Regions from separate parts of the Streptomyces sp. NPDC005899 genome, predicted to be linked through region 1. Evidence: riboswitches for the same ligand, from Rfam matches in the RefSeq annotation. Region 1 holds a riboswitch; the other holds the start of a gene.

Region 1 (4,178 bases):
TGACCGTCACCGGCGAGCCGGGAAAGGCGGACGTCGAGGCCTGCTGGGAGCTGGGGGCGACGGTCGCCGCCGGCCTGATGGACTGACGGTGTGCCTCCGGCGGCGCCCCCTGACGGCGCGGGCCGGGGGTTCGCGCGGTGGCCCGCCCCACCGCCTCGGCGCGCGGCCCGGCCGGTGCTCCCGCCGCCCGCCCTCGCGGCGGTGTGATGCATGGGACCTGCGTATCGCTGGATTCTGTGGGAGGAGCGGGTCCTCCCGTGGACAGGCGGGAGTCGCCAGGTGCGGGTACGGGGCATGAGCGGCTGGATTCCGCGGACCCGGCGGATCGGGCGGAGCGCGGGACGAGGGCGGCCGGCGTTACCGGGGCCCATCGAGGCCCTCGGGCCCTTGCTGCCGACCACGTACGGAATCGACGAGCAGGTCGACTGGGCGGTGGCCGAAGCCCGCTGGGGTGCCCGCTTCCCGGCGGACTACAAGGCCTTCATGCGGGCCTACGGGGAGGGCTCGGTGGACGACGCGATCGTCGTCCACCGCCCGCTGCCCGTGGACGCCGGGGAGGGGGAACGGACGCCCGACGCCATGGCCGAGCGGACCGTCGCCGTACGGCAGGTGTGGAGGGCGGAGGCCGACGAGGTGTGGGCCGATCCCGCCGGCCCGGACCTGCTGCTCGACCCCGGTTCCCTGCTCGCCTGGGGGGCTACCGCCGAGGCCGCCGTCCTGTGCTGGCTGACGATGGACGAGGACCCCGACCGCTGGCCCGTGGTGGTCTGCGGAGACCGCTCCGCGCCCGCTTTCGCGCTGTACCGCTTCGGGATGGCCGAGTTCCTGCGCAGACTGCTGACCGGCGGCTTCGACATGTCACCGGTGACCGTGGACGGCACGGCGCGGACGCGCCCCCACACGTTCGTCAGCCGGGCCGTGCAGCGGGCCCGCCGTGGAGCCGGCCTCGACCCCTGGACGGGTGCGCCGATGGCCGGCTGAGCCGAAGCCACGGCAGGGCCGGGACCGTCGGGGCCAACCCCCGACGTGCCACCGGCCCGAGCCGGCCACCGGGTCATGACGTGCTCACGGGGCCCCGGCTCCGGCGGCCGGGGCCCCGGGCTCAATGACGCCTCCAGGTGAGCTTGCCGCCGCCCACCCACCGCACGACGGCCGGGTCGTCGAGGTCGTGGACGGTGATACCGGCGGCCGAAGCGGCGAGCAGCACGTCCGTCATCGAGGCCGCCCCGCCGACGACCTCGCCGTCGATCTCGACGATGCGGAAGGGCGGGTCCCCGGGCTGGACGGGCAGGACGGTGATCCGTGGCTTCGAGAGGTCGGGGTTCACGCTTTCGGTCATACGGAGACGCGTTCCACGCGACGACCCTCGGTATGCCCACACTTGAGGCAACTGAGTCGTATGCCCGATTTAGGTTCTTTCTTGAGTTAATACCTTAATTTCCATACGGGTGTTGTCGAGGGCCTCGCTGTCGCCGCGCGGCGCAAATCGCCCTTATCGGGCGCCGTGACCAGCGTCACCCCACGCGTCCGGGACGCTGTCACGCCCCACCCGGTTCCCTTGCGCCCCAGAGAAGTTGAGAGTGGCGTGTGGGGTCGGTTACATGAATGCGCATGAATTGATCTTGCCTGTGAATTGTGATCACGAATTCGGGGCTTGTTCCTTTCGGCATTTCTCGCCTACGGTCACCATCACTCCGGATGGAACGCCGAATCCTGCCGCCGTCCGGGAACCCGACCACATCTCGTACGGCAGGAGCGGGGGACCCAGGTAAGCGCCGATCCGGTATCCGGAACGGCTCGGGGTGAAGTCGCATTCGCATGCGGCCGGGCATCTCCAGCCCGAACCCGACAGCTCACTTCGCAGGCGACGGAGAGGAATTCAGCATGCCCGCAAAGTCCAAGCACCGTCGTTCCAGGGCCAGTTCGCTCACCCGCGGCATCATCGCCGTGAGCACGGGTGGGGCCGCCCTCGCCCTCCCCGTGATCGGCGCGACCGGAGCGTCCGCCGCACCGGCGCACCCGGTGGCCGTGGAAAAGGCGACGACGTCGACTTCCGTGTCCGGCAAGGAAATTGCCGCACACAAGTCCGCACCCGTCACCTATTCCGTGATCTTGGGTGATTCCCTTTCCAAGATCGCCCGTGACCATTCCGTGAGCGGTGGCTGGCAGGAGCTGTACAACGGCAACCGAAAGGCTGTCGGCGGTAACCCGGACCTGATTCACCCCGGCCTGAAGCTGACCATCGGCGCCAAGTCCTCCGGTAATGCGGCGGACGCCGCGGGTAAGGACGGGAAGAAGGCCGGAAACGCGGCCGAGGCCGATTCCGCCACCTCCGCCTCCCCGGACGGCGCCGAGCGGAGCACCGACCGCGCGGACCGCTCCGAGCGGACCACGGAGCTCGCCGCGCAGGGTGCGCCGGCCGCCGTCGCCACCGAGGCCGTAGCCGCCGAACCGGTCGCGTACACGAACGACCTCGACGGCTGGATCAAGGAGTCGCTGGCCGTCATGGCCGAGCACGGCATCCCCGGCACCTACGAGGGCATCCACCGCAACATCATGCGCGAGTCCTCGGGCAACCCGCTGGCCATCAACAACTGGGACATCAACGCGATCAACGGAGTCCCCTCCAAGGGGCTGCTCCAGGTCATCGACCCCACGTTCCAGGCCTACCACGTGCCCGGTACGTCGATGGACAGCTACGACCCGGTCGCCAACATCACGGCAGCGTGCAACTACGCGGCCGACCGGTACGGCTCGATCGACAACGTGTTCGGTGCCTACTGAGCAGTGACCGCGTGACAGCGGACCACCGCGTCTGACGGGTGGTGCGGGTTCTGACGGGCCCGCACCACCCGTCTTCGCGTGCGCGGGACGACGGGAAGGCTGTGCACGCCGCCCGGAGCGGACGTCGGCCGCAGTGCCCGCACGGGGTGCGGGCGTACGTGTCCTGGGCCCCCGGCTCCCGGGCGACTGGTCACGTACAGGTTCGTCGTCCATACTGCCCGCCGTGGAGCAGCGCATAGATTCCAACACGAAGCCAGCGTTCGCCGCGGGCACGGACCCGGCGTACATCCCCGGCCTGACGGCCCCTGCCCCCGCGCGGACGGAGGAGGAAGCGGAGAAGGCGCCCGAGGGAGCCGACGTGCCCGCCGGGTCGCGGAGCCCGGCTGACGCCGCGGCTGCCGGTGACGAGGCGCGGGAGTCCACCGAGAGGGCCGCGGCGGACGACCCGGCGGATCGGGAGGACGCCGACGGCTCTGCGGCAGGGCGCGACGCGGACCCCGCAGAGGCGGAGCCCGCGGCGGAAGGGCCCGTCTTCGAGGTCAGTGACCGGCGCGGGTCCATCCGGGTCGACCGGGACGGTGTCCGGTTCACGCTGGACGACCAGGAGGCGGAGTTCGACTGGTCCGAGATCGGCGCTGTCGAGGTCAAGACCGCCCGCTTCGGGCGCCGGTTCACCGTCACCGTCCACCTGTCGAGCCGCCGGTGGTTCAACGCGGAGGTCGAGGCGGCGGCCCGGAGCAGCCTCGCGCAGTGGACCGCGGACCTCGACGCGGCGCTCGACGCCCACTTCGACGAGGCCTGACCCGGTCGCGTGACGCGGGTGCCGGGCCCCGCCCGCCCGGCACCCGCGTCCGTACGTGAAGTCAGGCGCCGGCCGCTCCACCGAGGACCACCGACCGGGTCAGGTGGCGGGGCCGGTCCGGATCGAGGCCCTGGGCGAGTGCCCGGGCGATCGCGAGCCGCTGCACCCTGACCAGATCCGCCAGCGGGTCCAGGCCGCTCTCCACCCAGCGGGCACCGGTCGCCCGCACCTGCTCGGCCAAGCCCCGCGGTGCGGTGCCGAACATCCAGGTGGCCGTCCCGGCCGTGGCGATACTGATGGGGCCGTGGCGGTACTCCATCGCCGGATACGACTCCGTCCAGGACAGCGACGCCTCCTTCATCTTGAGCGCCGCCTCGTTGGCCAGCCCCACCGTCCACCCCCGGCCCAGGAAGCTGAACTGGGTGCACGCCGCCAGTCCTTCGGGCAGCGGCTCGGCCAGCGCGGTCTCCGCGTCCCGCACGGCCTCCTCGCGGTGCAGCCCGAGGTGGGCCCGGAAGAGGGTCAGGGCCGTCGTGGCGAACCGGGTCTGCACGACCGACCGTTCGTCGGCGAAGTCGAGCACGACCACCTC
Region 2 (4,178 bases), on a different contig from region 1:
CGCCAGGCCGACCCGGTCGACGTAGTCGTGATGGGTGAAGCGGTGCACGTCCCTGGCCGAGAGGCGCGGGTACGGAGCGAAGAAGCGGTAGTACTTCGACTCGGCGGAGACCTGTTCGTAGAAGCTGACCAGCCGCTCGGCGTCGTCCGTGGTGATGGGCCGGATGCGCGCCGTGCCACCGTCCCGGAGCACCACGTCGGCCTCCCAGTGGTCGGGGTACGCGTAGTGCGGACTCTGCTCCGGGGTCGGCTCCATGGACAGAGCCTACGACCCGGCACACCGGTCGCGGCGGGTCCGGGGGCGGGGCACGCTGGGTGATGTCGCCCGGCGGTGGGCGACGCGCCGTAGCCGGGCACGGCAGCATGCGCCGCATGAGACACTGGTCTAGACAACCCATTGATACGTGAAGGGCAGAACCATGGCTGAGCGCCGCGTCAACGTCGGTTGGACCGAGGGCCTGCACGCCCGCCCCGCTTCCATCTTCGTCCGTGCCGCCACGGCTTCCGGCGTTCCTGTGACGATCGCCAAGGCCGACGGCAACCCGGTCAACGCGGCCTCCATGCTCGCGGTGCTCGGCCTGGGCGCCCAGGGCGGCGAGGAGATCGTGCTGGCTTCCGAGGCCGACAACGCCGAGGCCGCCCTGGACCGCCTGGCGAAGCTGGTCGCCGAGGGTCTCGAGGAGCTTCCCGAGACCGTCTGAACCGGCCGGTTCCCACCGGGACCGCATCGAGCGCCCGAGCCGCGGCACCCCTTCGGGGAGCCGCGGCTCCGCCGTTCCCGGAAGCACTCCCGAATTCCCCAAGGGGAACGCAGGTACCGAAAGGCATGAATAGCGCGATCGGGCAGCGAAAAGAAAGCCCTGCGCGCATTACCTTCTTTGTATACGGCGCCTTTGTTAATGGCGCACGCCTGCGGTGTTTACGGCATGTTGCGAAGTACTCACCCTCGCCGCTCCCGCCCCGCGCGCCGCCCGGTCCGTGCGGCGCAACCGGTGCGCGGCGGTGGCCTGCTCCGCGTGCCGGGCCGCGAGCAGCCTCGCCCTCTCCACGTCACCGCGGGCCACGGCGTCCACGATGGCGCCGTGCTCGGCCCACGAGTCGGCCGGGCGGACCGGCCGCTCCACCGTGTACATCCAGGCGATCTTGTGCCGGAGCTGGGTGAGCAGCGCGATCAGGGCGGGGCTCCCGGACGCCTGCGCCAGCGTCTCGTGGAACCAGCCGCCCAGCGAGCGCAGATCCTCCCCCTCGCCCCGCCGCACCCGCTCCTGACCGAGCCTGACCAGGCCGCGGAGCACCTTGAGGTGCGCCTCGGTCCGGCGCTGCGCCGCCCGGGCGGCGCCCAGCGGCTCCAGGAGCATCCGGATCTCCAGCAGGTCGGCGGCCTCCTGCTCCGTCGGCTCGGCCACGCAGGCTCCGGCATGCCGGCGGGTGACGACGAACCCCTCGGACTCCAGCGTCCGCAGCGCCTCCCGCACCGGGACGCGGGAGACGCCGTAGCGGCGCGCGAGCACCTCTTCGGTCAGGCGGCTGCCGCGCTCGAAGACACCTGAGACGATGTCGTCACGGACCGCCGTGCATACCGAATGCGCGGGAATGCGCATGTCCGAACCTCCGTCTTGATCCCCGCGGAACGCGGCCGACCGACGCCTGTTCTGTGACTCTATTGCAATCCATCGCGATTTCCGACGGAGAGCCGGAATTCATTTGTATTCGCTGCCCGCCGTACGACTCGGCCGCCGGCCGAGACCCACTCCGCCGGCCGGGCACGCCGAAGGCCCCGGCGGGATGCCGGGGCCTGGAGGGCGGACGCGGTGCCGGGCGATGCCGGACCCGTCAGGGCTGCCGGAGCCGTCAGAGCATGACGCCGTGCGCACGGAGGTAGGCGACGGGGTCCATGTCCGAGCCGTACTCCGGCGTCGTCCGCGCCTCGAAGTGCAGGTGCGGACCGGTGGAGTTGCCGGTCGAGCCGGACAGGCCGATCTGCTGGCCCGAGGTGACGCTCTGCCCGACGGAGACGCCGATCGAGGAGAGGTGGCCGTACTGGGTGTACGTGCCGTCCGTCATCCGGAGCACGATGTTGTTGCCGTACGCACCGCCCCAGCCCGCCTCGACGACCGTACCGGCGCCGACCGCGACGACGGAGCTGCCGGAGGCCGCGCGGAAGTCCACACCGGAGTGGCTCCCGGAGGACCAGAGCGCGCCACCGGACCGGTAGCCGGTGGTCACGGAGGAGCCTGCGACCGGGAGACGGAAGGCGTTGAGCCTGGCACGCTCCTCGGCGCGGGCGGCCCGCGCCTTCGCCTCACGCGCCTCCGCGGCGCGGGCCTCGGCCCTGCGCTTCGCCTCGGCCTCCGCCCTGGCCTTCGCCGCGACGTCGGCCTGGTGCCGCTGGGCCTCGGCCTGGGCGGCGATCCGGCCGGCGAGGGTGGTGCCGATGGCAGTGGCCTGGGTGAGCCCGGTGTCGCTGACGGAGGGCGCCTCGGCCTCCGCGGCGAGGGCGGGGGACGCCGTGGCGCCCATGACGCCGGCGGTGGCCAGGGCAGCGATGCCGGCGGCCCGGGCACTGTGGCGCGACAGGCGGCTCGGGGCACGGTGCTTCCCGGTGGCACGGGTGAACGGCATTGAGGGGCTGATCCTTTCCTTCCTTCTCGCCTACCGGGTTAGCTGACGGGTTCGGAGCAGGAAGGTCTCCTACGGGTCCCCGCACCTCTCGTGAGACACGGGCATCCGATTCACCCCAGGGACTGCGTGGGTCCCCGGCTCCCCAGGCTCGCGCCTGACGGGGACTCGGCGATGGCTGCCCGGCGCCGCGGACGCGGCAGATGTCCGACGGACAGCCGGATCGACGCTAGGCCGGACCCCTGTCGATCACCAAACGGACACGGCCTCGTGTCACACATCCCACAGGGCATACAGCACCGGACGCCTTCAAGACGGACAAAAGGGAGCGGGTGGAAGGAACGGACAGAAGGGGGCGGCCCCCGGCGAGCACCTCTCGCCGGGGCCCGCCCCCTTTCTGCCGTCCCGTCAGCCCGGAGGGGTCAGCCGCTGACGACCGACACCTCACCGATGCCCAGCGCCCTGACGGGATCCGCGATCTGCGCGGCGTCCCCGACGAGGACGGTGACCAGACGGTCCACCGGGAAGGCGTTGACCACCGCGGCGGTCGCCTCCACGGTGCCGGTCTCGGCCAGGCGCGCGTACAGCCGGGCCTGGTAGTCGTCCGGCAGGTGCTGCTCCACCTGGTCGGCGAGGGTCCCCGCGACGGAGGCGGCCGTCTCGTACTTCAGCGGGGCCACCCCGACGAGGTTCTGCACGGCGGTCTCCCGCTCGGCGTCGGTGAGTCCCTCGGCCGCCAGGGTCCGCAGGACCGTCCACAGGTCCTGGAGCGCCGGACCGGTGGACTCCGTGTCCACGGAACCGCTGATGGCGAGCATCGCGGCCCCGGTCGCCCCGGAGGACGAGCCGGGCGCCGTCGAACGCAGCACCTGCGCGAAGGCCCGGACCCCGTAGGTGTAGCCCTTCTCCTCGCGCAGCACCCGGTCCAGCCGCGAGGTGAGGGTGCCGCCGAGGCAGTACGTGCCGAGCACCTGGGCCGGCCACACGCTGTCGTGCCGGTCCGCACCGATCCGGCCGATCAGCAGCTGCGTCTGTACGGCGCCGGGCCGGTCCACGATGACGACCCGCCCGGTGTCGTCCGCGGTGATCGGCGGTACCGGACGCGCCCGGCCCGCGTCGCCCGACCAGTCGCCGACCGTCTCGGCCAGCAGCGCGTCCAGGTCCACACCGGTGAGGTCGCCGACGACGACGGCCGTCGCCGTGGAGGGGCGGACGTGCGCGTCGAAGAAGGCGCGCACGGCGGCGGCGTCGATCCGGCGCACCGTCTCCTCGGTGCCCTGGCGCGGACGGGACATCCGGGCCGTGGCCGGGAAGAGCGCCTTGGAGAGCTGTTTGGCGGCGCGCCTGGCCGGATTGGCCTGCTCGTGCGGGATCTCGTCGAGCCGGTTGCCGACGAGGCGCTCGATCTCGCTCTCGGCGAAGGCCGGGGCGCGCAGCGCTTCGGCGACCAGCCCGAGGGCCTTGGCCAGCCGGGACACCGGGACCTCCAGGGACACACGGAGGCCGGGGTGGTCGGCGTGCGCGTCCAGGGTGGCGCCGCAGCGCTCCAGCTCGGCGGCG

The links. Region 1 has a riboswitch for cyclic di-AMP ahead of ABZ371_RS22065 (transglycosylase SLT domain-containing protein). Riboswitches for the same ligand answer to the same signal wherever they lie in the genome.
Region 2: another riboswitch for cyclic di-AMP. It lies ahead of ABZ371_RS14410 (M23 family metallopeptidase); the one in region 1 lies ahead of ABZ371_RS22065 (transglycosylase SLT domain-containing protein).

The regions. Positions count from the first base shown of each region.
Region 1 is NZ_JBEXWB010000219.1:2,443-6,620, forward strand. Features, by position in the region: gene ABZ371_RS22050 (NAD(P)H-dependent oxidoreductase) at 1-86, shown strand, start outside; gene ABZ371_RS22055 (SMI1/KNR4 family protein) at 388-981, shown strand; gene ABZ371_RS22060 (hypothetical protein) at 1,103-1,339, opposite strand; cyclic di-AMP (ydaO/yuaA leader) riboswitch at 1,695-1,880, shown strand; gene ABZ371_RS22065 (transglycosylase SLT domain-containing protein) at 1,885-2,784, shown strand; gene ABZ371_RS22070 (hypothetical protein) at 3,008-3,586, shown strand; gene ABZ371_RS22075 (SIS domain-containing protein) at 3,648-4,178, opposite strand, start outside.
Region 2 is NZ_JBEXWB010000100.1:12,131-16,308, reverse strand. Features, by position in the region: partial or broken gene ABZ371_RS14425 (GNAT family N-acetyltransferase) at 1-255, opposite strand, end outside; gene ABZ371_RS14420 (HPr family phosphocarrier protein) at 419-700, shown strand; gene ABZ371_RS14415 (GntR family transcriptional regulator) at 896-1,600, opposite strand; gene ABZ371_RS14410 (M23 family metallopeptidase) at 1,851-2,621, opposite strand; cyclic di-AMP (ydaO/yuaA leader) riboswitch at 2,635-2,802, opposite strand; gene ABZ371_RS14405 (pitrilysin family protein) at 3,041-4,178, opposite strand, start outside.